DNA from 4 places in the Streptomyces sp. CA-135486 genome. Region 4 is predicted to be linked to each of the others. Evidence: riboswitches for the same ligand, from Rfam matches in the RefSeq annotation. Region 4 holds a riboswitch; each other region holds the start of a gene.
The links. A riboswitch is a leader RNA that binds a small molecule or an ion and turns the genes downstream of it on or off. The one in region 4 is predicted to bind cyclic di-AMP.
Positions count from the first base shown of each region.

Region 1 (5,697 bases), on a different contig from region 4:
TTCGAAGGCCCCATGGAGGTACTCGGCGCGCGCGTCGAAGAGCGGGCTCAGCAGCTCCATGACCTCCGGCGACATCCCGGCCGGCGAGTTGTCGCTGCGGCGGATCAGATAGCGGCGGTGCGGGTCATTGGACTTGAGGTAGTCCGCCTCGATGGCGTCCCGCTCGACCCCGACCGCCAGCAGCGAGACGGCGATGGACAGACCGGCGCGGTCCTTGCCCGCCGCGCAGTGCATCAGGGCGGGGACACTGTCGTCGGCGAGCGCGTGCAGCACCTGGCTGTGCTCGGCGGTGCGGTGCTTGATCATCTTTCGGTACGAGGCCGACATCCTCCCGGCCCCCTTGCCGTCCGCGAGGATCGACCGCAGCTGGTCGAGGTTGCCGTCCCGGACCATCCGCCAGAACTCGGCGCCATCCGCCGGGTCGCTGAGCGGCAGATTCACATTCCGTACGCCGGCAAGCTCGACGTCCGGGCCCTCGAGGCGCATGTCGGCCGCGTTGCGGAAGTCGAAGATCGTGTGCAGGCCCAGCGTGGCGAGGAACGAGGCGTCGGCCTCGGTCGCGTGCGCCAGATGGCCGCTGCGGTAGAGCCGTCCGGGCCGTATCTGCCGGCCGTCAACGGTCGGCAGGCCGCCCACGTCCCGGAAGTTGCGCACTCCGGACAGTGCGGGCTCTGTCGACGGGACCTGCGGCAGCTGCTGCGTCACCAAGGGCTCCTGAAGTCACTGCCGTCGGCGCTGCTCGCCGACGAGGGCGCGATCCCGACGATACGACACTGCTTTATCGGGCAATCATCTTCGCCGTCCCCGCAAGGGCCTTGCACAGGCGGAGCATCCCGTCGGATGATGTTCGGGCCTGTGCGGACCTGTGAGGATCTGAGGGGTCGGGATGATCGAGAGTGTTAGCAACGGGCGTACATGGGTCCTCTCCGGACCGACGAGCAGTTATGCACTGAACCTCACCAATAGTGATGAATTGGTTCATCTCCACTGGGGGCCCCGTATCTCGGCCGCCGACGCGGAGGCACTCGCGGCCCAGGGCCCGCCCCCGTACCGGCCATTCGAATCTCAGCTCGACGGGCACGAGGAATACCCGGTCGAAGGCGGTCCACGCTTCGTCCGTCCGGCGCTCTCCGTACGGACACCCGAGGTGCGTGGCACCGAGTGGACCTTCGCCGACGCCGCCGTGGACGGCGACGAAGTGCGGCTCCGCTTCACCGACGCCGTGCACGGCCTGGGCCTCACGTTGCACCACCGCATGCGAGACGACTCCGACGTCATCGAGCGCTGGGTCACCGTCACCCATATGAGTGAAGGGTCCGGCCTGGAGCTGCTGCGGGCCGACGCCGCCGTCTGGACGCTGCCGCAGCGCGAGCGCTGGCGGCTCAGCCAACTGCACGGCCGGTGGGCGGCCGAGTCGCTGCTCGTACGCTCCGAGCTCACCTACGGCGAGAAGGTGCTGAGCAGCCGCCGCGGACACACCGGGCACCAGCACCTGCCGTGGGTCGCACTCGATGCCGAAGGGGCCACCGAGGAGCAGGGTGAGGTCTACGGCTGCGCGCTCGGCTGGTCCGGATCATGGCGGATCTGCGTACAGCAGCTGCCCGACGGACTGGTACAGATCACCGGCGGCGCGGGCTACGACGACTCAGGACTGCTGCGGCTCGCGCCGGGCCAGTCGTACACCTCGCCCGTCTTCGCCGGGCTGTGGAGCGACGGCGGCTTCGGCGGAGCCAGCCGCGCCTGGCACGCCTGGCAGCTGGCGCACATCATCCCCGACGCGGCGACCGACCGCCCGGTCCTCTACAACTCCTGGGAGGCCACCGGCTTCGAAGTCTCCGAACAGCAGCAGCGGGAGCTCGCGCGCCGGGCCGCAGCGATGGGCGTCGAGCTGTTCGTCGTGGACGACGCCTGGTTCGGGCAGCGCACCAGCGACCGTGCGGGACTCGGCGACTGGAGCCCCAACGCCGAACGCTTTCCCGAGGGGCTCAAGCCGCTTGCCGACGAAGTGCATGCACTGGGGATGCAGTTCGGGATCTGGGTCGAGCCGGAAATGGTCAACGCCGACAGCGATCTCTACCGTGCGCACCCCGACTGGGTGCAGCACCACCCCGGCCGTGCCAGGACCGAGTTCCGCAACCAGCTTGTGCTGAACCTCGCCCGCGAGGACGTACAGGAGTACCTCTGGGAGCGGCTGGACGGGCTGCTCTCGAGCGCGCCCGTCGACTATGTGAAATGGGACTTCAACCGCTGCTTCACGGACGCGGGCTGGCCCGGCGAACCGTACCCGCAGAAGCTGTGGGTCGCGCATGTGCACGCGCTGTACGCGCTCATCGACCGGCTGCGCGCCGCCCATCCGTCCGTCGCCTTCGAGTCCTGCTCGGGCGGCGGCGGCCGGATCGACCTCGGCATCCTCTCCCGCACCGACCAGGTGTGGACCTCGGACAACACCGATCCGCTGGACCGGCTCGCGATCCAGCAGGGCTTCACTCAGCTGCACCCGGCGCGGGTCATGGCTGCCTGGGTCACCGACAGCCCCAATGTCCAGCTCAATGGCCGCGTCAGCACGCTTCGCTTCCGCTTCGTCAGCGCGATGGCCGGTGTGCTCGGGGTCGGCGGCGACCTCACCGAGTGGAGCGAGGAGGAGCTTGCCGAGGCGCGCGGCTGGGTGGAGCTCTACAAGCAGATCCGGCCGCTGGTGCAGCACGGCGAGCTGTACCGGCTCAGGGCGCCCGAGGGCGGGCTCAGCGCCGTGCAGTACATCCGCGGCGACGAGACCGTCGTACTCGTCTGGCTGCAGGCGCAGCACTACGGAGAGCAGCCGCCGCGGCTGCGGCTGCGCGGCGTCGACCCGGCGGCCGGCTACGAGTGCGTGGACACCGGCGCCGTACACCGCGGGTCCGTGCTGCTGCACCACGGACTGCACACCGGACTGAAGGGCGACCTGGACGCCACCGTGATCAGGCTGCGCCGCCGCTGAGGCGACTCGCGGCGGGACCGGACGCAGCGCGGTGGAATTTCCTCCGGCAAAAGCAGCAATGTGGGGGTAAGTGAGAGTCATCGTCATTAAATGACGCTTCTGTCCGAATTGGATGATTCGGTATAACGTGCCCCGTCTTCAAGGGAGATGGGGTACGACCCGTGAGCAGGATCATATTCGTGACGGTCCGTGGCGGCGCGCGGGGAGTGAATTCCCTTACCGGCTGGAGAGTTGCGGTTCCCGGGTCCACGGAGGGTGACGGGAAATTTCCCCTTGATGTCACGGTGGCCCATGATCGGCGAAAGCGGTGGCTTGTTCCTTTTGATCCGGCTCGTTTAGCGTCACCGTCAATCCGGACGGACCGCCTAATCCTGCCGCCGACCGGAATTCGAAACCCACCCACGCGTGGCAGGAGCGGGGGACCCAAGAAGTATGCCGATTCCGGACATCCGGGACGGCTTGGGGTTAAGTCGTGCATTTTTCCGCGACCGGGCATCTCCAGCCCGAACCCGACAGCTCACCTCGCAGGCGCCGGAGAGGAATGCGCCATGCCCGGAAAGGGTAAGCACCGCCGTCCCAGGACCAGCCCGATCACCCGCGGATTCGTCGCCGCCGGTACGGGTGGCGCCGCCATCGCCCTTCCGCTGATGGGTGCCTCAGGCGCCCACGCGGCCGGCAAGACCGCGCCCGCCGCGACCTCCCACACGGCGGTGACCGCCGCCACCTCCCAGGTGCCGACTGCCGCCGCCGCGGCCCCGCTGGCCAAGGAGCAGGCCGCCCCCACCACCTACCGCGTCGTCGCCGGTGACTATCTCTCCAAGATCGCCGACGAGCACCATGTCCGCGGCGGCTGGAAGAAGCTGTACGAGGACAACCGCAAGCAGGTCGGCGACGACCCCTCGCTGATCCACCCGGGCCTGAAGCTCACCCTCGGCGGGAAGTCGAAGGCGAAGGCCCACGACGAGTCGAAGCCGCGCCCGGAGCGCCAGGCAAAGTCCTCGTCCGGTGACGCCCAGGACTCCGCCTCGAAGGCCTCCGCGCAGTCCTCCTCCGGTGACTCGGCGAGCGCCTCGCAGACCAGCGGCTCCGGCTTCACGGCCCCGGTCAGCGGCGCGACCGTCATCACTCCGTACCACCTCGCCGGCTCCATGTGGTCCAGCGGCTACCACACCGGTGTCGACTTCGCCGCCTCCACCGGTACCACGGTCAAGGCCGTCGGTCCGGGCACCGTCGTCTCCGCGGGCTGGAGCGGCGCGTACGGCAACGAGGTCGTCATCCAGCACGGCGACGGCAGCTATTCGCAGTACGCCCACCTCTCCTCGCTCGCCGTCTCCTCCGGCCAGAGCGTGAGCGGCGGCCAGCAGATCGGCCTGTCCGGCTCCACCGGCAACTCCACCGGTCCGCACCTGCACTTCGAGATCCGTACCGGCCCGAGCTACGGCTCGGACGTCGACCCGCTGGCGTACCTGCGCCAGCACGGCGTCTCGATCTGATCCACCGGTCCAGCCGATCCCCTCGTGCCGAATCCCCCAGCGGCGCGAGGGGATTCGGCGTATTCCGGGTTGGGCGAAACTTGACCGGTGGTATAGATCACCCCTCGTCAACCCCTCCTTACGGTCGCGTAGGTCACATCCGTGAGGGAAAGATATGGGCTCGTGGCAGACGATTCGAGAGACAAGACCAGTGGCGCATTCGGGTCGTACGCGGCTATCGGTGACAGCTTCACCGAAGGGGTCGGAGACCCGGGCCCCGACGGGACGTACGTCGGCTGGGCGGACCGGTTCGCGGTCCTGCTCGGCGACCGGATGCCGGAGCACACCTTCAGGTACGCCAATCTCGCCGTACGCGGCCGTCTCCTCGACCAGATCGTGGCGGAACAGGTGCCGAGGGCCAAGGAACTCGCCCCGGATCTCGTGACGTTCTGCGCCGGCGGCAATGACATCATCCGGCCGGGCACCGACCCGGACGACGTGGCCGAGCGCTTCGAGCGGGCCGTCGCCGAGCTCACCGGAGCCGTCGGCACGGTCATGGTGACCACCGGCTTCGACACGCGCGACGTGCCGGTACTGCGCCATCTGCGCGGCAGGATCGCCACGTACACCGCGCATGTCCGGGCCATCGCCGACCGTTACGACTGCCCCGTGCTGGACCTCTGGTCGCTCAAGTCCGTCCAGGACAGGCGTGCTTGGGACGCCGACCGGCTGCATCTCTCGCCCGAGGGACACACCAGGGTCGCGCTGCGCGCCGCCCAGGTGCTCGGCATCGAGGTGCCCGCCGACCCGGACCAGCCGTGGCCGCCGCAGCCGCCGCGCGGCCCCCTGGAGGTGCGCCGGGACGACATCCAGTGGGCGCGCACGCATCTGGTGCCATGGATCGGGCGGCGACTGCGCGGCGAGAGCTCCGGCGACCATGTCGAGGCCAAGCGCCCCAATCTGCTGCCTCTGTAGCGGTGTCGGGGTGCGGGTGCCGTGATGCACCCGCCACCCCGGCCGCTCTTCAGACCCGGTCCGAGTGGAGTCCGGCCGGGCTGATCAGCGCCGTACTGCCCTCGCCCGTACAGGCATGGGCGCCCGCCAGCGCGCCGAGCCGGGCGCAGTCCTCCAGGTCCCGGCCCGCGAGGCGCCCGTAGAGAAAGCCGCAGACATACGCGTCGCCGGCACCGTTGGAGTCCACGACCGGACCCGGTGGCACCGCCGCGGGGACGGGGCGCGGGGTGCTGC
Region 1 is NZ_JBNJMM010000002.1:2,998,314-3,004,010, forward strand. Features, by position in the region: gene ACQEVG_RS33290 (tyrosine-protein phosphatase) at 1-705, opposite strand, end outside; gene ACQEVG_RS33295 (alpha-galactosidase) at 887-2,977, shown strand; cyclic di-AMP (ydaO/yuaA leader) riboswitch at 3,364-3,523, shown strand; gene ACQEVG_RS33300 (M23 family metallopeptidase) at 3,526-4,470, shown strand; gene ACQEVG_RS33305 (SGNH/GDSL hydrolase family protein) at 4,633-5,424, shown strand; gene ACQEVG_RS33310 (carbohydrate kinase family protein) at 5,474-5,697, opposite strand, start outside.
Region 1: another riboswitch for cyclic di-AMP. It lies ahead of ACQEVG_RS33300 (M23 family metallopeptidase); the one in region 4 lies ahead of ACQEVG_RS03190 (transglycosylase family protein).

Region 2 (5,697 bases), 520 kb from region 4:
CCCTTCCTGGGCGTGCATCTGACCCGCGGCGTCGAGGGCAGCGTCCATGTCGGGCCGAACGCGGTCCCGGCGCTGGCCCGCGAGGGCTACAGCTGGTCGGTGGTGCGGCCGCGGGAGCTGGCCGAGACGCTGAGCTGGCCGGGCTCCTGGCGGATAGCACGCAGGCACTGGCGGTACGGAGCGGGGGAGCTGCGCCGCTCCCTGTCGAAGCGGGCTTTCGCGACGGCCGTACGGAGGCTGCTGCCGGCCGTGACGGAGGAGGATCTGCGACCGGTCGCGGCGGGGGTGCGGGCGCAGGCGGTGCTGCGGGACGGAACGCTGGTGGACGACTTCATGATCCGCGAGGCCCCTCGGACGGTCCATGTGCTGAACGCGCCCTCCCCGGCGGCGACGGCGTCCCTGCCGATCGGCAGGGAAGTGGCGCGCAGGGCCCTGACGGCCCTGACGGACGGCCGGCTGGCCCGTGCGGGCGGCAGGTAGGGGAAACGCGGGCCGCGCCCGCGGGTCCTCCGGGTGGGGAGGGCGCCCTGAATCCGCGCCCCACGCCACCGGGGCACAGCGTGACCCGGGCCACGGATTCCGCCCCGTTAGAATTAACGCACTGTGACCGAGCTCCGTAACCTCACCCCCGACAGCCCGCCCCCCATCCGCGCCAAGAGCGAGCCGCGCTTCCCCGGGGGGCCCGTCGCCGATCCCGCCGGGTCGCACCATGAGCGGCGCATCCGCAGCTTCCAGCCGCGGCGCAGCCGGGTGACCGCCGGGCAGGGCGATGCCCTCCAGCGGCTGTGGCCCCTCTGGGGTCTCGACATCGACGGGCAGCGCGTCCTCGACCTGAACGAGATGTTCGGCCGTCTACCGGTCGTCCTGGAGATCGGGTTCGGGATGGGCGAGGCCACCGCGCAGATGGCCGCCGACGACCCGGGCACCGGGATTCTCGCCGTCGACGTGCACACCCCCGGCCAGGGCAACCTCCTCGGTCTCGCAGAGCGGAACGGACTGTCCAACATCCGGGTCGCCAACGGCGACGCGATCATCCTCCTGCGGGAGATGCTCGCGCCCGCCTCGCTCGACGGACTGCGGGTCTTCTTCCCCGACCCCTGGCCCAAGAAGCGGCACCACAAACGGCGGCTGATCCAGCCCGAGTTCCTCACTCTCGCCGCGACGTGCATGAAGCCCGGCGCGATCCTGCACTGCGCGACCGACTGGGAGGAGTACGCCGAACGGATGCTCGAAGTGCTCTCCACGCACCCGGACTTCGAGAACACCCAGGAGGACGGCGGCTACGCCCCGCGCCCCGCTTTCCGGCCACTGACCCGATTCGAGGGACAGGGCCTGGACAAGGGCCACAGGGTGCACGACCTGCTGTTCCGCCGCCCGCCGGCTCCCGCGTAACCCTCGGTAGCGCCCCGGAAGAGCCACGGGCACGTCGCCAGGTGTCAGTGCCCCTCGTTAGGGTCGTTGGGTGTCCGAGTCGTCCCCGCATCAGCATCCACCGCATCCGGCGGTCCCGGCGTTCGAGCAGCAGCCGCTGTTCAGCGCCGTGCCGGAGCGTGCCCGCTGGCGCTACAAGCCGCGCCGGGCCTCCTGGCTCTGGCACAGCAAGACCGTCCGGGCAGGGGTGCTGATCACCCTTCTCGCCCTCTCGGCCCTCTTCATCCTCGCGCTCGTACGCGAACAGACCGGCACCCATGGCTTTGTGGTCGGTCTCGGCCTCGCGACGCTGCCCGTCCCGCTCCTCACCGCGGCCTTCCGCTGGCTGGACCGGGTCGAACCGGGCCCCTGGAAGAACCTCCTCTTCGCGTTCTCCTGGGGCGCGTTCGCCGCCGCCCTCGTCGCCATCATCGCGAACTCCTTCGCGACCCGCTGGATAGCGACGGCCACCGCCGACCCGGCGAGCGCGGACACCATCGGCGCGACGGTCATAGCCCCGATCGTCGAGGAGAGCGCGAAGGCCGCCGCGATCCTGCTCCTCTTCATCTTCCGCAGACGTGACTTCACCGGGATCGTCGACGGCGTGGTGGTGGCCGGCTTCACCGCGACCGGCTTCGCCTTCACCGAGAACATCCTCTACCTGGGCAACGCCTTCGGCGAGGACCAGGAGATAGGCACATCCGGCCTCGCTTCGGTGACCGCGGCGACCTTCTTCGTACGCGTCGTCATGTCGCCGTTCGCGCATCCGCTCTTCACCGTGCTGACCGGCATCGGGTTCGGCGCCGCCGCGCTGGCCGCGCAACGCCAGAAGATACGCCGGATCGCGCTGCCGCTGCTCGGCCTCGCCCTCGCGATGTGCATGCACGCCCTGTGGAACGGCTCGTCGTCGCTCTTCGGCCCCTTCGGCTTCTACGCCGTGTACGGCGCGTTCATGGTCCCCGCCTTCGGGCTGCTGACCTGGCTGACGATCTGGACGAGGCAGCGCGAGCTGCGCACCATATCGACGGAGCTGCCCGCGTACGCCGCCGCCGGCTGGCTGATGACGGCCGAACCGCGCGCCCTGTCCTCGATGCGGGCCCGGTCGATGGCGCGCGACGTCGCCCGGCGGACGCACGGACCGGCCGCCGCGCACGCCGTTGCGGAGTACGAGCGGTTCGCGACGACTCTGGCCTTTCTGCGCCACCGGGCCCACCGCGGCGCGGCGGGCCCGGACTTCGTGGAGCGCGAGCAGGAGCTGCTGCACCACCTCTGGCAGCGCAAGCACGTCGCGGGTCCCGCGCTGACATACGCGGCGCAGGCGACGGGCCGGGTGCTCACGCCGCCGCCGTACCGCGACTACGGCGGCTACAACCCGTACCGCAATGGCTAGGCCCTGTCCGGCCGGCTGACAGCAGCCGCCGAGCGGGGCTACGCCGACGCCGCCGTCAGCTCGGCCACCTCCTCGGCCGTCAGCTCCAGCTGACGGTCTCGGACTCGCCGCCCTCGTTGCCCGGCGCCCATGCCGAGTAGGCGTCGGCGGTGTCGACGAAGTTGCCTCCGGCAGCGGCGTACGCGTCGAGCACGGCGAAGGACTGTGCCTGGTCGGCGGTCCAGCCGAAGACGTTGCCGCCGAGGGCGAGCGGGAAGACGGCGAGATCGGACGGCCCAAGCGTACGGAGAGAAGTCATGGGTTGATCAACGGCCGTACGGTGCGACCTATTCCACACCGCACCTCCCGCAGGGCCGCCGCCGCGTACGGGGGAGCGCGGCGCGCGACAGCGCCCCACGCGCCGAAGGACGCGAGGGGCGCAGAGCCGTGCGGAACGTCAGACGGTGAGGCCCTTGTCGCGCAGCCAGGTCATCGGGTCGATGCCCGTCCCGCCCGCCGTGTGGACCTCCAGGTGCAGATGCGGGCCGGTCACATTGCCGGTCGCACCCACGCGGCCGATCGTCTCGCCCGTCACCACCTTCTGGCCGGCGCTGACCGAGATCGAGGACTGGTGGGCGTACCAGATCTCCGTGCCGTCATCGAGCTCCAGCACCGTGCGGTAGCCGTAAGAGCCGGACCAGCCCGCCGACTTGACGGTGCCGCTGTGGACCGCCTTGAGCGGCGTGCCCGTCGGCGCGGCGAAGTCCAGGCCGGTGTGGTAGCCCGAGGACCACATGGAGCCGGCTTCGCCGAAGGTGGAGGTGATCGTGTACGAGGAGGTGGGCAGCGAATAGCTCGCGGCGAGCTTGGCAAGGCGCGCGGCCTCCGCCTTGGCCGCCGCGGCCTTCTCGGCCGCGAGCTTCTCCGCCTCGGCCTTGGCCTCCGCCGCGGTCTGCTGCTTCCTCGCCTCCGCCGCGGCCTTCTCGGCCGCGAGCTTCTCCGCGGCCGACTTCGCCTCGGCGTCCGCCTCCGCCTGCTGCTGCTCGGCCTGCTGGAGGATGCGGGCGCGCAGCGCCTCACCCGCGCCTGCCGCGCCATCGGCAGCGGTCTTGGAGCCCGTGTCCGAGGCGAGCGCCACCGCCGTGAGCGGGGAGGTGTTGCCGGCGTCGTCGTCCGAGGAGTCGTCGGACAGGAAGGAGCTCACGCCAGGAAGGGACTTGGCGTCGGGCAGGTTGTCCGCGATCGAGTCGGGGAGCGATATGGAGACCGGCGGCTTGCCCTGCGCGGTGGCCATGCCGCCCGCGCCGACCGCGGCGATCACGCCGACGCCGAGCACCGTGGAGCTGCGGGCGAGACCGCCGCGCTGCTTGACGACACGGTGCCGTCCGCGCACCGGACGAACGGAGTCCTCGGTGGGGTTCCATTCCTCCCACGCCCGCTCCGCCCCCTCTTCGCCGCTGAAGAAGTCGGGCCTGAAGGGTGCTTCTGGGGCAGGGGTGTTGGACGCCACTGAGGCGTACTCCTTTCCTTCCTTCTCGCCTACCGGGTTAGCTGACGGGTTCGGAGCAGGAAGGTCTCCTACGAGCGCTTCGGCCGCGGAAAAGAGCGGCAAAAGATGCCCGATTCACCCCAATTGGTGGTTCCCCGGTTCCCTTGCGGGATTCGGCGCGTGCGCACGGTGCCGTCTCTTGCGACGGCTGGGACGACCGCGCTGCGTTATCGAACGTTAATAGACGCCAGGGCCGTATTCCAAGCTGTTCCGGGTGATCGTTAACGAGTTCGTCACGGACTTAACGGGACACAAGCGGCCGGATACGGGCGACTTGATCACCTCTTCCCTCACACCCTCACCTGACGGTGATTCATCTGTTGTGCGGAGAGGTGCACTTCGACTACGCACAGTGCAGGTCCGGCGGCCGCCCTCACTGAGTCTTCGCTCGGACCACAGGCACGGTCCTGCGGCGGCCCGGCTGCCCCTTCGCGGGACGGCTGACCGCCAGCAGAGCCAGGTCGTCCGTCAAGCCGCCACCGGTATGCCGTCGTACATCGTCGACGAGCGCGTCCAGCAGCTCCTCGGGCCCGGGAAAGAGCCGGCCGTCGAGCTGCACGGCCGGGTCGTAGAAGACGCCGTCCGCGTTGCGCGCCTCGGAAAGGCCGTCCGTGTAGAGGAGCAGCGTCGCCCCGGCGGGCAGCGGAAACGAGTCCGCGCTGTCCGGCCATCCGCTCAGCTCGCCCATGCCCAGCGGCAGCGCGGCCTCGGTCGGCACAAGCGCGTGCACCTCCCCGTCGGCGTACAGCACCAGCGGTTCCGGATGGCCCCGGTTCACCACACGCACCATCTCGTCGCGGCGCGGGATCTCGGCGATCACTGCCGTGGTGAACTCCTCGAAGATCTCCAGGCTGTCCCGCCGTGTGCCCTCGCGCGCGAGGGCACGCTCCAGGCGCTTGGCGACCCCTTCGAGCGTGGCCTCCTGCTCGGCCGCCTCCCGGAACGCGCCGATCACCACGGCCACCGCCTCGACCGCCTCCATCCCCTTGCCCCGTACGTCGCCGACCACCAGGCGTACCCCGTACGGAGTGTCCTGCACGGCGAAGAGATCACCGCCGATGAAGGCGTCCGCCTGCGCCGCCTCGTACCGAGCGGCGACCTGCAGCCCGCCGATCCGTTCGGCGGGCGTGGGCAGCACGGCGCGCTGCGCGGTCTCGGCGATGACGCGGGCGGAGGCGAGGCGCTCGCCGCTGAGCCGTACGACCCGGTTGATGATGAGCGCGAGCCCGGCGACGGTGACCACGGTGAACAGCTCGGTGTTGGCCGAGACACTGTCCAGGGTGTCGTTGTACATGTGCAGACCGACCACCGCGGCGACGGCCGCGACACCCGTGAGCAGGGTGGTGAGCCAGGAGAAGAAGGGGGCCGC
Region 2 is NZ_JBNJMM010000001.1:172,700-178,396, reverse strand. Features, by position in the region: gene lhgO (L-2-hydroxyglutarate oxidase) at 1-480, shown strand, start outside; gene trmB (tRNA (guanosine(46)-N7)-methyltransferase TrmB) at 604-1,392, shown strand; gene ACQEVG_RS00950 (PrsW family intramembrane metalloprotease) at 1,463-2,800, shown strand; partial or broken gene ACQEVG_RS00945 (aldo/keto reductase) at 2,892-3,098, opposite strand; gene ACQEVG_RS00940 (M23 family metallopeptidase) at 3,237-4,289, opposite strand; cyclic di-AMP (ydaO/yuaA leader) riboswitch at 4,301-4,457, opposite strand; gene ACQEVG_RS00935 (PP2C family protein-serine/threonine phosphatase) at 4,702-5,697, opposite strand, start outside.
Region 2: another riboswitch for cyclic di-AMP. It lies ahead of ACQEVG_RS00940 (M23 family metallopeptidase); the one in region 4 lies ahead of ACQEVG_RS03190 (transglycosylase family protein).

Region 3 (5,697 bases), 2.4 Mb from region 4:
CGGCCATTGATCTGTACGTCCTGTACATTTTTTACAGGCCAGCGCACGAGGAGCACGAGGAGAGGTACGTCATGAACCGCCCTGCCGCCCGCCATGTCCTGCCCGAGTTCACCGAGCGCACCAGCGCGGGATCCCGCACTCTCGACCCCTACTCGAAGCTGCTCGACGAGCGGATCATCTTCCTGGGCACCGTCGTCGACGACACCGCCGCGAACGATGTGATCGCACAGTTCCTGCATCTCGAATACGCCGCTCCCGACCGCGACATCTCCCTCTACATCAACTCCCCCGGCGGCTCGCTGAGCGCCATGTCCGCGATCTACGACACGATGCAGGTGGTCACCTGCGACGTGGCGACGACCTGCCTCGGGCAGGCCGCGTCGACCGCAGCCCTGCTGCTCGCCGCCGGCGCCCCCGGCAAGCGGATGGCACTGCCCGGCTCGCGGATCGTCGTCCAGCAGCCCGCGTTCGAGGAGCCGTTGCAGGGTCAGCCCTCCGATCTGGAGATCCAGGCCCAGGAATTGCTCCGACTGCGCGCCCAACTCGCTCGGATGCTCGTGCGCCACACCGGCCAGACCTCGCAGCGGATCGCCGCCGACCTGGAGCGCGACACGATCTTCGACGCCGTCGAGGCCAAGGCGTACGGGCTGGTGGACCATGTGCTCAAGAACCGCAAGACGTCACTGTCGTCCCGCGGTTCGAGGTGAGCGCCCGATGCTGCCTCCCGAGCTGCCTCCCGAGCTGCCGCCGCTGCCCGCGCTGACCCGCGCCGAGGGCGAGTTCATCGACAGCTACCTCGAAGTGCTCGATCTGCTGGGGCGGATCAACCCGGCGCGCGCCACGCACACCTATGGAGCGCTCCGCGCGGCACAGGCCCTGGCCGGCCGGGCCAACGCGCTCAAGGACGCCCTGACGCTGATGCATATGCGCGGCGAGAGCGAGATCCATGCGACGACGCTGGCCGAGGCGCTCAGAGCCCTCGACGGTGAACGCCGGGCGCACCGGGTGACGATGCCGCCCGCAGCGCTGAGTTGACGAATTCACCGCATCCGCCTACGGCCATCAGGGTACTGGTCACCCTCCCCCATTCGACGTAATCACTGTCTCCCGAAGCCCTACGGACAACTTGCGCACCGCGGCTACCGATTTGGCGGAATGACTTATTCCACCGCTGGTGCAAGGGTCCTCAGGCGTCCCCTGCCACCCCTCGAAACTTCCCTGTCCACCCGAACAGGTGAGTGGTGGTAAAGCTCACAAACTGCCGTTTCAGTTCGGAAATCCGGCATGAGTTGGGTCAAGATCCCTGGGACGACAAGCCCCCGCCACCGCGGCGGGGCGGTCCGGGCGGACGCCGAGTCCTGCCGCCGCTCCGGATGACTGGTCGACAGGAGTGCATCGGCAGGAGTGGAGGACCCAGCACGACGGGGCAGCCGGGAAGCCGGCAGTCCCTTGGGGTGAAGCCGCAGCCGCGGCCGGGCATCTTCGTCCGTCCGAACCCGACAGGTCACCCTTCACAGGCGGCTGACGAAGGGTTGCGCATGACTGCGCAGATTCATGTCCCGTTTCTGATGGGCCGGGCGGGCGCCGTATCGGCCCTCACCCTCGCCGCCGTCGGCGGCTCGCTGCTGGCGCCGGGAGGAGCCACAGAGGCATACGCAGCTACGACCCACGCGAGCAAGGCACTGCAGGTTGCCGCCTCGAAGAAGGGCGCGCCGTACAAGTACGGCGCCTCGGGTCCCCGCCGGTTCGACTGCTCAGGGCTGACGCTCTATTCGTACAAGAAGGCGGGCAAGAAGCTCCCACGCACGGCCCAGCAGCAGTACAACAAGACCCGCCACATCTCGGCCTCCTCCCGGCAGCAGGGAGACCTGGTCTTCTTCCACTCCGGCAGCAGCGTCTACCACGTGGGGATCTACGCCGGCCGCAACAAGATCTGGCACTCGCCGAAGACCGGATCCTGGGTGAAACTGGAGAAGATCTGGAGCAAGAAGGTCTGGTACGGCCGGGTGCGCTGACGCCCGTTGACTGATGGTGCGCCGATCGCCGCTCATCACCGGCGGTCGGCGCACGGGGACCGCACCGGAACCGCGTCCGGGTCCGGGTCCGGCGCCCGGCGCCCAGCGCCCGGCGTCAGTGCGCCGGCGGCTCCGCCAGCAGAGTCACACCGAGCGCGGTGAGCGCCCCGCCGGTGACGCCTTCCACGGCCCGTGTGGTGCGCGGCCGGCGCAGCCACTGCCCCAGGCGGTCCACCAGCAGCGCCACCGCGGGGAACCAGAGCAGAGCCAGTACGACGACGATCGTGGCGAGCAGCAGAGTCCGCGGCAGCACCGGCGCACCGTCCGGCACGAACTGCGGGAGCAGGCTGAGGAACAGGACCGGGGCCTTCGGATTGAGGACGTTCGTGAGGAACCCCTGCCGCAGACTCCGGCCCATGCCGCCGGCCGCTTCGCCCGCCGGATCCGGCACGGCGAGCGCCGGACGCAGCGCCGAGCGCACCGCCCGTACACCCAGGTAGAGCACATAGGCCCCGCCCGCGATCTGGAGCGTGCGGTACAGCACCGGGACCGCGACCAGGACGGCGGCGAGTCCCGCGACGGCCAGCGCGGTGTGCACGAGCAGCCCCCCGGCCACGCCGGCAGCGCAGGCCACGCCCGCGCGCCGGGAGGCGAGCGCATTGCGTACGACGACGGTGAAGTCCGCGCCCGGCATGGCGACCATGCCCGCGGCGACCCCGGTAAAGGCGACCAGTTGTGCGTCCATGCCGACCATCGTGGCCCGTCGCAGGCTTTAACGTGTACTTGCAACCTTCTGGGTCTGCCTAAAGCGATGCTTAAGCCTGGCAGGAGCCGGCAGGAGGGAGTGGCATGTACGACCCGACACGGCTGGCGGCCCTGGTGGCGGTCGCCGAGGCCGGTTCGATCACCCGCGCCGCCGCTCGCCTCGGCTACACCGCGCCCGCGCTCTCCCAGCAGCTGGCCAAGCTGGAGCGCGAGGCCGGCGCGGTACTGCTGGTGCGGCACCATCGCGGGGCGCGGCTGACCGCCGCGGGCGAGCTGCTGGCAGGGCGTGCCCGCCGGGTGCTGGACGAGATGGACCGGGCGCGTCATGAGCTGTCCCGGCTGTCCGAACTCTCCGGAGGGCGGCTGCGGGTCGGCACCTTCACGACCGTCGGCGTCCACCTGCTGCCCCCGGTGCTGAGCGCGTTCCGCAGGGCGCATCCCGATGTGGAACTCACCGTCGCGGAGTACGAACCACCGGCCGGGGTCCTGGCGGTCGCGGCCGGCGAGGTGGATCTGGCGCTCACGCATGCGTACGAACCGGCCGAGCCTGCGCCGCCGCCCGCCGGTGTGATCCTGGAGCCCCTGCTGGTCGAGGAGTTGGTCCTGGTGACGGCCCCCGGGCATGCGCTGGCGGGCGGCTCGGGCCGGCTGCCGGTGGCCGATCTTGCCGGGCAGCCGCTGATCAGCAGCGCTCCCTCGCACCCGCCCCGCAAAGGTGTGGAGTCAGCCCTGGCACGGGCCGGGGCAACTCCGGCCGTGGTGTGCGAGTCACCCGGCTATGCCCTGGTGTGCGCGCTGGTCAGCGCGGGGCTCGGGGTGGCGGTGGTGCCCGAGATGGTCGCCGCGATGGCCGCGACACCGCTGGGCGTACGTCAGTTGGAGTCGGCGGGGTTCCGGCGGACGATCTCGGTGGCGCACCGTGGCGAGGAGTCGGGCCCGGCGGCCGAGTCACTGCGGGCTCTGCTGCGCGGCGCGTTCGGCCGCGCGGGAAGCTGACGGCCGGGCCGAGAGGGCCGGGCCGGCCGTGCGCCCCACCCTGCGTCCTCGATCGGCGGAGCCGGGAGCGCCGCGTCGGCACCCGATCAGGCCATCGGGCTCGCTGCCGGTCCTCGACCGGCCAACGCCGTGATCAGCTCTGCACGGGCACGGTCCACGGCAGGGCGATCCAAACGGTCTTGCCGCCGTCCGCAGTCGGAGTGACGGAGAGGTGTCCCCCGCACTCCGCGGTCAGGCTGCGGATGATGACCATGCCGCGGCCGTTGTCCTGGCGGACGGCGGCAGGCAGCCGCTGCGGCCAGCGCGGGTGGCTGTCGGTCACGCCGATGCGCAGTTCCTCGTCGCGCTCCAGACGGAGGTCAACGGTGAAGGTCGGCGACTGGCCGAAGGTGTGCTGGACGGCGTTGGTGGCGAGTTCGGAGACGATCAGCCGGACGGTGTCGACGACGTCGGTCTCATCCGGCAGGCCCCATTCGGAAACGACGTGGGTGGCGTACCGCCGGGCCGCGGAGACCGAGGCGGGATCGCTCGGCAGAGTGACGGATGCTTCTTGGTGATCTGCCATGGCGAAGCTGTCCCTTTCCCACCGGGGCCGGGCTCCGACTCATAGCGGAATTGCGAGGACGGCCACGGATTGTGCTTCGCGCCAGAGTGCCACTGAACACGCCGTCGGTGGTGAGGATCCACCAGGATATGCATATATCTGTCGCTCAAAGCGGTGAACTCTGCTACGCGAGACCGTATTTGGACGCACCTCTCGCTTTGATCGACGCGGAAGGGAGCACGAGATGCGGCACGTCCCCGCGGTGCGCCGCCGCAAGCTCGGCGAGGAGCTGCGGAAGTTGCGCCTGGACGCCGGTCTCACCAGCAGGGACGCCGGCGGGCCGGCCGGCTGGCACCAGTCGAAGGTGAGCCGGATCGAGACCGGCGCCAGCGGGGTCAAGGCCGCGGATGTGACCCTGCTGCTGAATGTGTACGAAGTCGCCGACCCTCAACTGCGTGTGCTGCTCGAAACCTTGGCGGACGCGGCCGACGGCGCGGGCAGCGGCTGGTGGCACGCATACCGCGGGCTGATCCCGCCCGAGTACCGGGACTTCATTTCTCTGGAGGCCCAGGCCTGCGCGGCGCGCACGCTGGAGACCTCGGTCGTGCCCGGACTGCTGCAGACGCCGGACTACGCGCGTGCGGTGACCCGTGCGGCCCTGGAGGAGTTGTCCGCGGCGACCGTCAACTCGCTGGTGGACGTGCGGATCACGCGTCAGTCGGTGCTGTGGGGCGACAAGCCCCTGGAACTGAGCGCGGTGCTCGACGAGGCGGCGCTACGTCGCGAGGTGGGCGGCGGCCGGGTGATGCGGGAGCAACTGCGGTCGCTGGCAGAGACGGCACAACTGCCCCATGTGCACCTCCAGGTACTGCCGTTCTCGGTCGGCGGCTATGCGGGGCTCACGAGCCCTTTCGTTAACTTCTCATTTCCGAACACTTCTGATCTGGATGTGGTTGTTCTCGACCATTTGACGAGTAGCCTCTACCTCGAGCGGAAAGAAGACCTTGAGGTGTACGGCGCCGCCTTCCAGATCATGCAGGCGCGCGCCCTGTCACCAGCGGACTCATTGGATCTCATCGCCCGGATCAGTGACAGCGCATAGGGAGGCACCCCCATGTCCGATTGCCTCACGCACGACGCATTACGGTGGCGGCGCAGCAGCCGCAGCACGGGGATGAACAACTGCGTCGAGGCGGCCCGGCTGCCCGACGACTCGCTCGCGGTACGCGACTCCAAGAACATCCGGCGGCAGGCCCTGCGTTTCTCGCCGGGAGCCTGGAGCAGCTTCCTGACGGCCATCCACGAGGAGACCGTCAACTGACCACCGACTGACCGTCGATGGACCGTCATCCGGTCGGCGCGGCCCCGGTGATCGTG
Region 3 is NZ_JBNJMM010000001.1:3,049,704-3,055,400, reverse strand. Features, by position in the region: gene ACQEVG_RS13835 (ATP-dependent Clp protease proteolytic subunit) at 72-707, shown strand; gene ACQEVG_RS13830 (hypothetical protein) at 715-1,035, shown strand; cyclic di-AMP (ydaO/yuaA leader) riboswitch at 1,373-1,535, shown strand; gene ACQEVG_RS13825 (C40 family peptidase) at 1,539-2,015, shown strand; gene ACQEVG_RS13820 (LysE family translocator) at 2,131-2,760, opposite strand; gene ACQEVG_RS13815 (LysR family transcriptional regulator) at 2,865-3,776, shown strand; gene ACQEVG_RS13810 (ATP-binding protein) at 3,910-4,341, opposite strand; gene ACQEVG_RS13805 (helix-turn-helix domain-containing protein) at 4,565-5,422, shown strand; gene ACQEVG_RS13800 (DUF397 domain-containing protein) at 5,435-5,641, shown strand; gene ACQEVG_RS13795 (8-amino-7-oxononanoate synthase) at 5,667-5,697, opposite strand, start outside.
Region 3: another riboswitch for cyclic di-AMP. It lies ahead of ACQEVG_RS13825 (C40 family peptidase); the one in region 4 lies ahead of ACQEVG_RS03190 (transglycosylase family protein).

Region 4 (5,697 bases):
TCGAGGCCGGTGCGTAGCCCGGGGTAGGTTCGAGGGGTGACCACAGAAGCACCCGTCGCCCCCGGCCGTATCGTCCTGCTCACCGCCAGCCACCGCGTGGCCCCCGGACTGCTGTCCTGGCCCGCGTGGCAGACACTGCACGCAGCGGACCGGGTGCTGTGCGCCGACGAGGGGCACCCGCAGCTGCCGTATCTGCGCGAGGCGGGCATCGGGGTCGAGATCACCGCGCCCACCGCCCAGGAGCTGGTCGACGCCTGCGTCGGCAGCCGGACCGTCGTGGTCCTGCCCTCGGGTGAGGGCGACCAGGCCCTGACCGACGGGCTCGCCCGGCTCGCCGGGTCCGGGCGGGTGCAGATGCCGGATCTGGAGCTGCTGCCGGGCTCGTACGATCTGCCCGGCGCCCGCCTCCTCGACCTCGTGCAGGTCATGGACCGGATCCGGCTCGAATGCCCGTGGTCCTCGCAGCAGACCCACAAGGGCCTCGCCAAGTACGGCATCGAGGAGGCGTACGAACTCGTCGAGGCGATCGAGGACGGCGACCGTGACGAGCTGCGCGAAGAGCTCGGGGACGTACTGCTCCAGGTCGTCTTCCACGCGCGCATTGCCGAGGAGGGCCGCGAGGAAGACGGTGCGGAGCCGTTCTCCGTCGACGACGTCGCCGGGACGATCGTCGAGAAGCTGATCCACCGCCACCCGCATGTCTTCGGCGGCGAGAGCGCCGAGACCCCTGACGACGTCAAGGAGCACTGGCTCCGCACGAAGGCGATAGAGAAGCAGCGTGACTCGGTGACGGACGGCGTGCCGCTCGGCCAGCCCGGCCTCGCGCTGGCCGCGAAGCTCGCGGGCAGGGTCCGTACCGCGGGACTGACCGTGCCGCTGCCCGCCGGCGAGGGCATCGGGTACGAACTGCTCGCCCTCGCCGCCCGTGCCGAGGCGTCCGGCACCGACCCGGAGGCCGCGCTGCGGGCTGCTGCCCGGGCCTACCGGGATGCGATCCGGGCCGTTGAGCGGCACGCCGGTTAGTACCTTGTGGTGCCCCGGTGCCGGGAAGGCGCTCGACGGGCAGCCCGATAACGTCGAGGAGTGAGCAACACACCCGCACCGGAACTCTTCACCTGGGAGTTCGCCACCGACCCCTACCCGGCCTACGCCTGGCTGCGCGAGCACGCCCCCGTGCACCGCACCCGGCTGCCCAGCGGGGTCGAGGCGTGGCTGGTGACCCGGTACGGAGACGCGCGGCAGGCGCTTGCCGACCAGCGGCTTTCGAAGAACCCCGCACATCATGACGAGCCCGCGCACGCCAAGGGCAGAACGGGCATCCCGGGCGAGCGCAAGGCAGAGCTGATGACGCATCTGCTGAACATCGACCCGCCCGACCACACCCGGCTGCGTCGACTCGTGTCGAAGGCGTTCACCCCGCGCCGGGTAGCCGAATTCGCGCCGCGGGTGCAGGAGTTGACGGACCGTCTCATTGACACGATCCTCGAAAATCAGCACAGCGTGGAGAAGGGGACCGCGGACCTCATTCATGAGTTCGCGTTCCCACTTCCCATCTACGCCATCTGCGACATGCTCGGCGTCCCGCGCGAGGACCAGGACGACTTCCGTGACTGGGCGGGGATGATGATCCGGCACGGCGGTGGGCCGCGCGGGGGCGTGGCCCGTTCCGTGAAGAAGATGCGCGGTTATCTCGCCGAACTCATCCACCGCAAACGGGAGAATCCGGGTGATGACCTCATCTCGGGCCTCATCCACGCCAGCGACCACGGCGAGCACCTCACCGAGAACGAAGCCGCCGCGATGGCCTTCATTCTTCTCTTCGCGGGTTTCGAGACGACGGTCAATCTCATCGGCAACGGGGTGTACGCCCTGCTGTGCAACCCGGACCAGCGCCACAGGCTCCAGGCCTCACTCGACGCGGGTGAGACCGGTCTGCTGGAGACCGGGGTCGAGGAACTGCTGCGGTACGACGGGCCCGTGGAGCTCGCGACCTGGCGGTTCGCCACCGAGCCGCTCGCCATCGGCGGCCAGCAGATCGCGGCGGGAGATCCCGTACTCGTCGTGCTCGCGGCCGCGGACCGGGACCCGGAGCGGTTCGCCGAACCGGACACCCTCGACCTGTCGCGGCGCGACAACAAGCATCTGGGATACGGGCACGGCATCCACTACTGCCTCGGTGCGCCGCTCGCCCGCCTCGAGGGGCAGACCGCGCTCGCCACACTGCTCAGGAGAATGCCGGACTTGCGGCTTGCGGGCGATCCAGCCGATTTGCGGTGGCGTGGGGGGCTCATTATGCGTGGATTGCGCACCCTGCCCGTTGAGTTCACAGCTCGACAGATCTGACGATCTGTCAAGACTGTGACTTTCACGTGATCTCCGCTGCATCGACTTGTGACATGCCTTCGTATGCGGCTACTTTCACTGCCGTCTCGGCAGTCACGCGAAAGGCAACCGCATGCTCTCCGGTAATGGTCGACACCGCCGACCCCGTCAGGCTCCGGCCATCGTCGTCGCGGCAGGTGTGACCGGATCGGCCATCGCGATCCCCCTCCTCGGTGCCGGTTCGGCCTCCGCCGCCGACGCCTCCATGTGGGACCGGGTCGCGGAGTGCGAGAGCGGCGGCATCTGGAGCGCGGACCTCGGCAACGGTTTCTACGGCGGGCTGCAGTTCTCGCAGGAGACCTGGCAGAGCTTCGGCGGCTCCGCGTACGCGGAGCGCGCCGATCTCGCCAGCCGTTCCCAGCAGATCGCGGTGGCGGAGAAGGTCCTGGAGGCGCAGGGCCCGGCGGCCTGGCCCGGCTGCGCGGCGATCGCGGGGCTGGAGAACGACGGCGCCGCGACCGGCGTGGATCCGGGCGTCCTGCCCCTGCCCGGGCAGAGCGCCCCGGCGGCGCCGGATACGTCGGCGAAGTCGACCGCGCCGTCCGAGACCGCGGAGCCGGCTGCCGAGCCGTCCGCCGAACCGTCCGCGGACGCTACGGCGCCGGCGACGCCCGATGCCTCCCCGAGTGCGGACGCGGGCGCCGACAGCGGAAGCGGCAAGCACCGCGGGGAGTCCGCCCCGGAAGAGACCGAGTCGGGCAATACAGACAACACGCGCGAAGCGGGGCGTCATGCCTCGCGAAGTGACGGCCCGGCTCGCGCCGAAGCGGACAAGAGTGATACTTCGGACGTCGCGCAGGGCGAGTACACCGTCCAGACCGGCGACAGCCTGTCCGCGATCGTCAACAAGGAGAACCTGTCCGGCGGCTGGACCGCGCTCTATGAGGCGAACCGGCAGACCGTGGGCGACAACCCCGACCTCATCCTTCCTGGCCAGAGCCTCGATCTGGACGCGAAGTAGCGGCAGTTCGCGGGCTTATGTCCGAGTCTGCGCAAGTGAGACATGAGTCTCTTTGTCCCAACTGGCATGACTCGTCGGGCGGAATCGCTCATTCCGCCCGCTACCTGCGGAAACGAGTGTTACCGGAGAGGCGAGATGGGCGATTTCTCCCCGATGTTCATCTTTTGAACATCGGGGAGAGGTGTGTTTACGGTCTGACCGCTCGCCATCGCGGGCACCACTGACCGTCACGCCGAATCCTGCCGTCGGTCGGGGGGAGCAGTCGTCGCGTAGAGCGCCGAAGGCAGGAGCGGGGGACCCAAGGTAAGCGCCGGCCCCGGCCACTGAGAGGTGGTCACCAACCGGCTAGGGGTGAAGTCGCGCGCTAGGACGCACGACCGGGCAACTCACAGGCCCGAACCCGACAGCTCACCTCGTAGGCGTCGGTGAGGAGACGTTCCATGCTGTTTTCCAGCAAGGGCAAGCACCGCCGCCCGTCGAAGACCACTCGCATCGCCACGCTCGCCGGCGTTACCAGCGCCGCCGTCGCGGTCCCGCTGCTGGGCGCGACCTCGGCCTCCGCCGCCACCGCCGCCGAGTGGGACCAGGTCGCCCAGTGCGAGTCCGGCGGCAACTGGTCCATCAACACCGGCAACGGCTTCTACGGTGGCCTGCAGTTCACCAACTCCACCTGGGCCGCCTTCGGTGGCACCTCCTACGCCTCGCGCGCCGACCTGGCCTCCAAGGAGCAGCAGATAGCCGTCGCCGAGAAGGTCCTCGCGGGCCAGGGCAAGGGCGCATGGCCGAACTGCGGTGTGGGCCTGTCCAACGCCTCGTACGACGGCGGCTCCGCCGACTCCGGCACCACGCAGCAGGCGAAGCCCGCCCCGAAGCGCGCCGAGGCCCCCACCACCCGCTCCGCGCGCCCCGCCGCCCCGAAGCCCGCCGCCAAGGCCACGGGTTTCAAGAAGGGCGACGGCGAGTACAAGGTCAAGGCCGGCGACACGCTCGGCAAGATCGCCCAGGCCGAGAAGGTCAAGGGCGGCTGGACGAAGCTGTTCGAGCTGAACAAGGACATCATCAGCGACGCCGATGTGATCTACCCGGGCCAGCAGCTCCACCTGAGCTGACCCGAGGATCCGGGCCGGCAGCTCGACCTGAGCCGGCCCCGCCCCCGGACTTCTGACATCAGTCGTCCGGGACCGGACATCCGGCCCCCGGATCCGGTGGACCCGGCGGCCCACCGGAAGCGGGGGACCCCCGTCCCCCCAGCCACCCCGGCTCGGCGCGTTTTCCCCCGTACGCGCCGGGCCGGGGTTCTGTCTGTCACCCCCACTTGCGGCCGCAGACTGTTACCCGCAGGTAGATCTCGTACCCCTTTGTCCCCTGTCGCGAGCCTTGAGGCCCTTTTTTGTCCCAGCGGGCGGGCATCGGCTGGCCACAGCCCTGGAGCCGGTTAGGCTCATGTCGCAAGGCCAAAGAGACCCTGCACTTCAAGCGTCACATCCCAGAAGGAGATGCTCGTGCCGTCCATCGACGTCGTCGTAGCCCGGGAAATCCTGGACTCCCGAGGCAACCCCACGGTCGAGGTCGAGGTTGGCCTCGACGACGGCAGCACGGGTCGTGCTGCTGTTCCGTCCGGCGCCTCCACCGGTGCGTTCGAGGCTCTTGAGCTCCGCGACGGTGACCAGAACCGCTACCAGGGCAAGGGCGTGGAGAAGGCCGTCCTCGCCGTCATCGAGCAGATCGGCCCGGAGCTCGTCGGCTACGACGCCACCGAGCAGCGCCTGATCGACCAGGCGATGTTCGACCTGGACGCCACCCCGGACAAGTCCTCCCTCGGCGCCAACGCCATCCTCGGCGTCTCCCTCGCCGTGGCGCACGCCGCCTCCGAGGCCTCCGACCTGCCGCTGTTCCGCTACCTCGGCGGCCCGAACGCGCACCTGCTGCCCGTTCCGATGATGAACATCCTGAACGGCGGCTCGCACGCCGACTCCAACGTGGACATCCAGGAGTTCATGATCGCGCCGATCGGCGCCGAGTCCTTCTCCGAGGCTCTGCGCTGGGGCGCCGAGGTCTACCACACCCTCAAGTCCGTCCTGAAGACCAAGGGCCTCTCCACCGGCCTCGGCGACGAGGGCGGCTTCGCGCCGAACCTGGACTCCAACCGCGCCGCCCTGGACCTCATCCTCGAGGCCATCAAGCAGGCCGGTTACGCCCCGGGCAAGGACATCGCGCTGGCGCTCGACGTCGCCGCGTCCGAGTTCTACAAGGACGGCCTCTACGAGTTCGAGGGCAAGTCCCGCTCGGCCGCCGAGATGACCGAGTACTACGAGGAGCTCGTGGCGGCCTACCCGCTCGTCTCCATCGAGGAC
Region 4 is NZ_JBNJMM010000001.1:689,269-694,965, forward strand. Features, by position in the region: gene ACQEVG_RS03170 (SurA N-terminal domain-containing protein) at 1-17, shown strand, start outside; gene ACQEVG_RS03175 (nucleoside triphosphate pyrophosphohydrolase) at 37-1,023, shown strand; gene ACQEVG_RS03180 (cytochrome P450 family protein) at 1,084-2,343, shown strand; gene ACQEVG_RS03185 (transglycosylase family protein) at 2,456-3,343, shown strand; cyclic di-AMP (ydaO/yuaA leader) riboswitch at 3,609-3,780, shown strand; gene ACQEVG_RS03190 (transglycosylase family protein) at 3,784-4,452, shown strand; gene eno (phosphopyruvate hydratase) at 4,840-5,697, shown strand, end outside.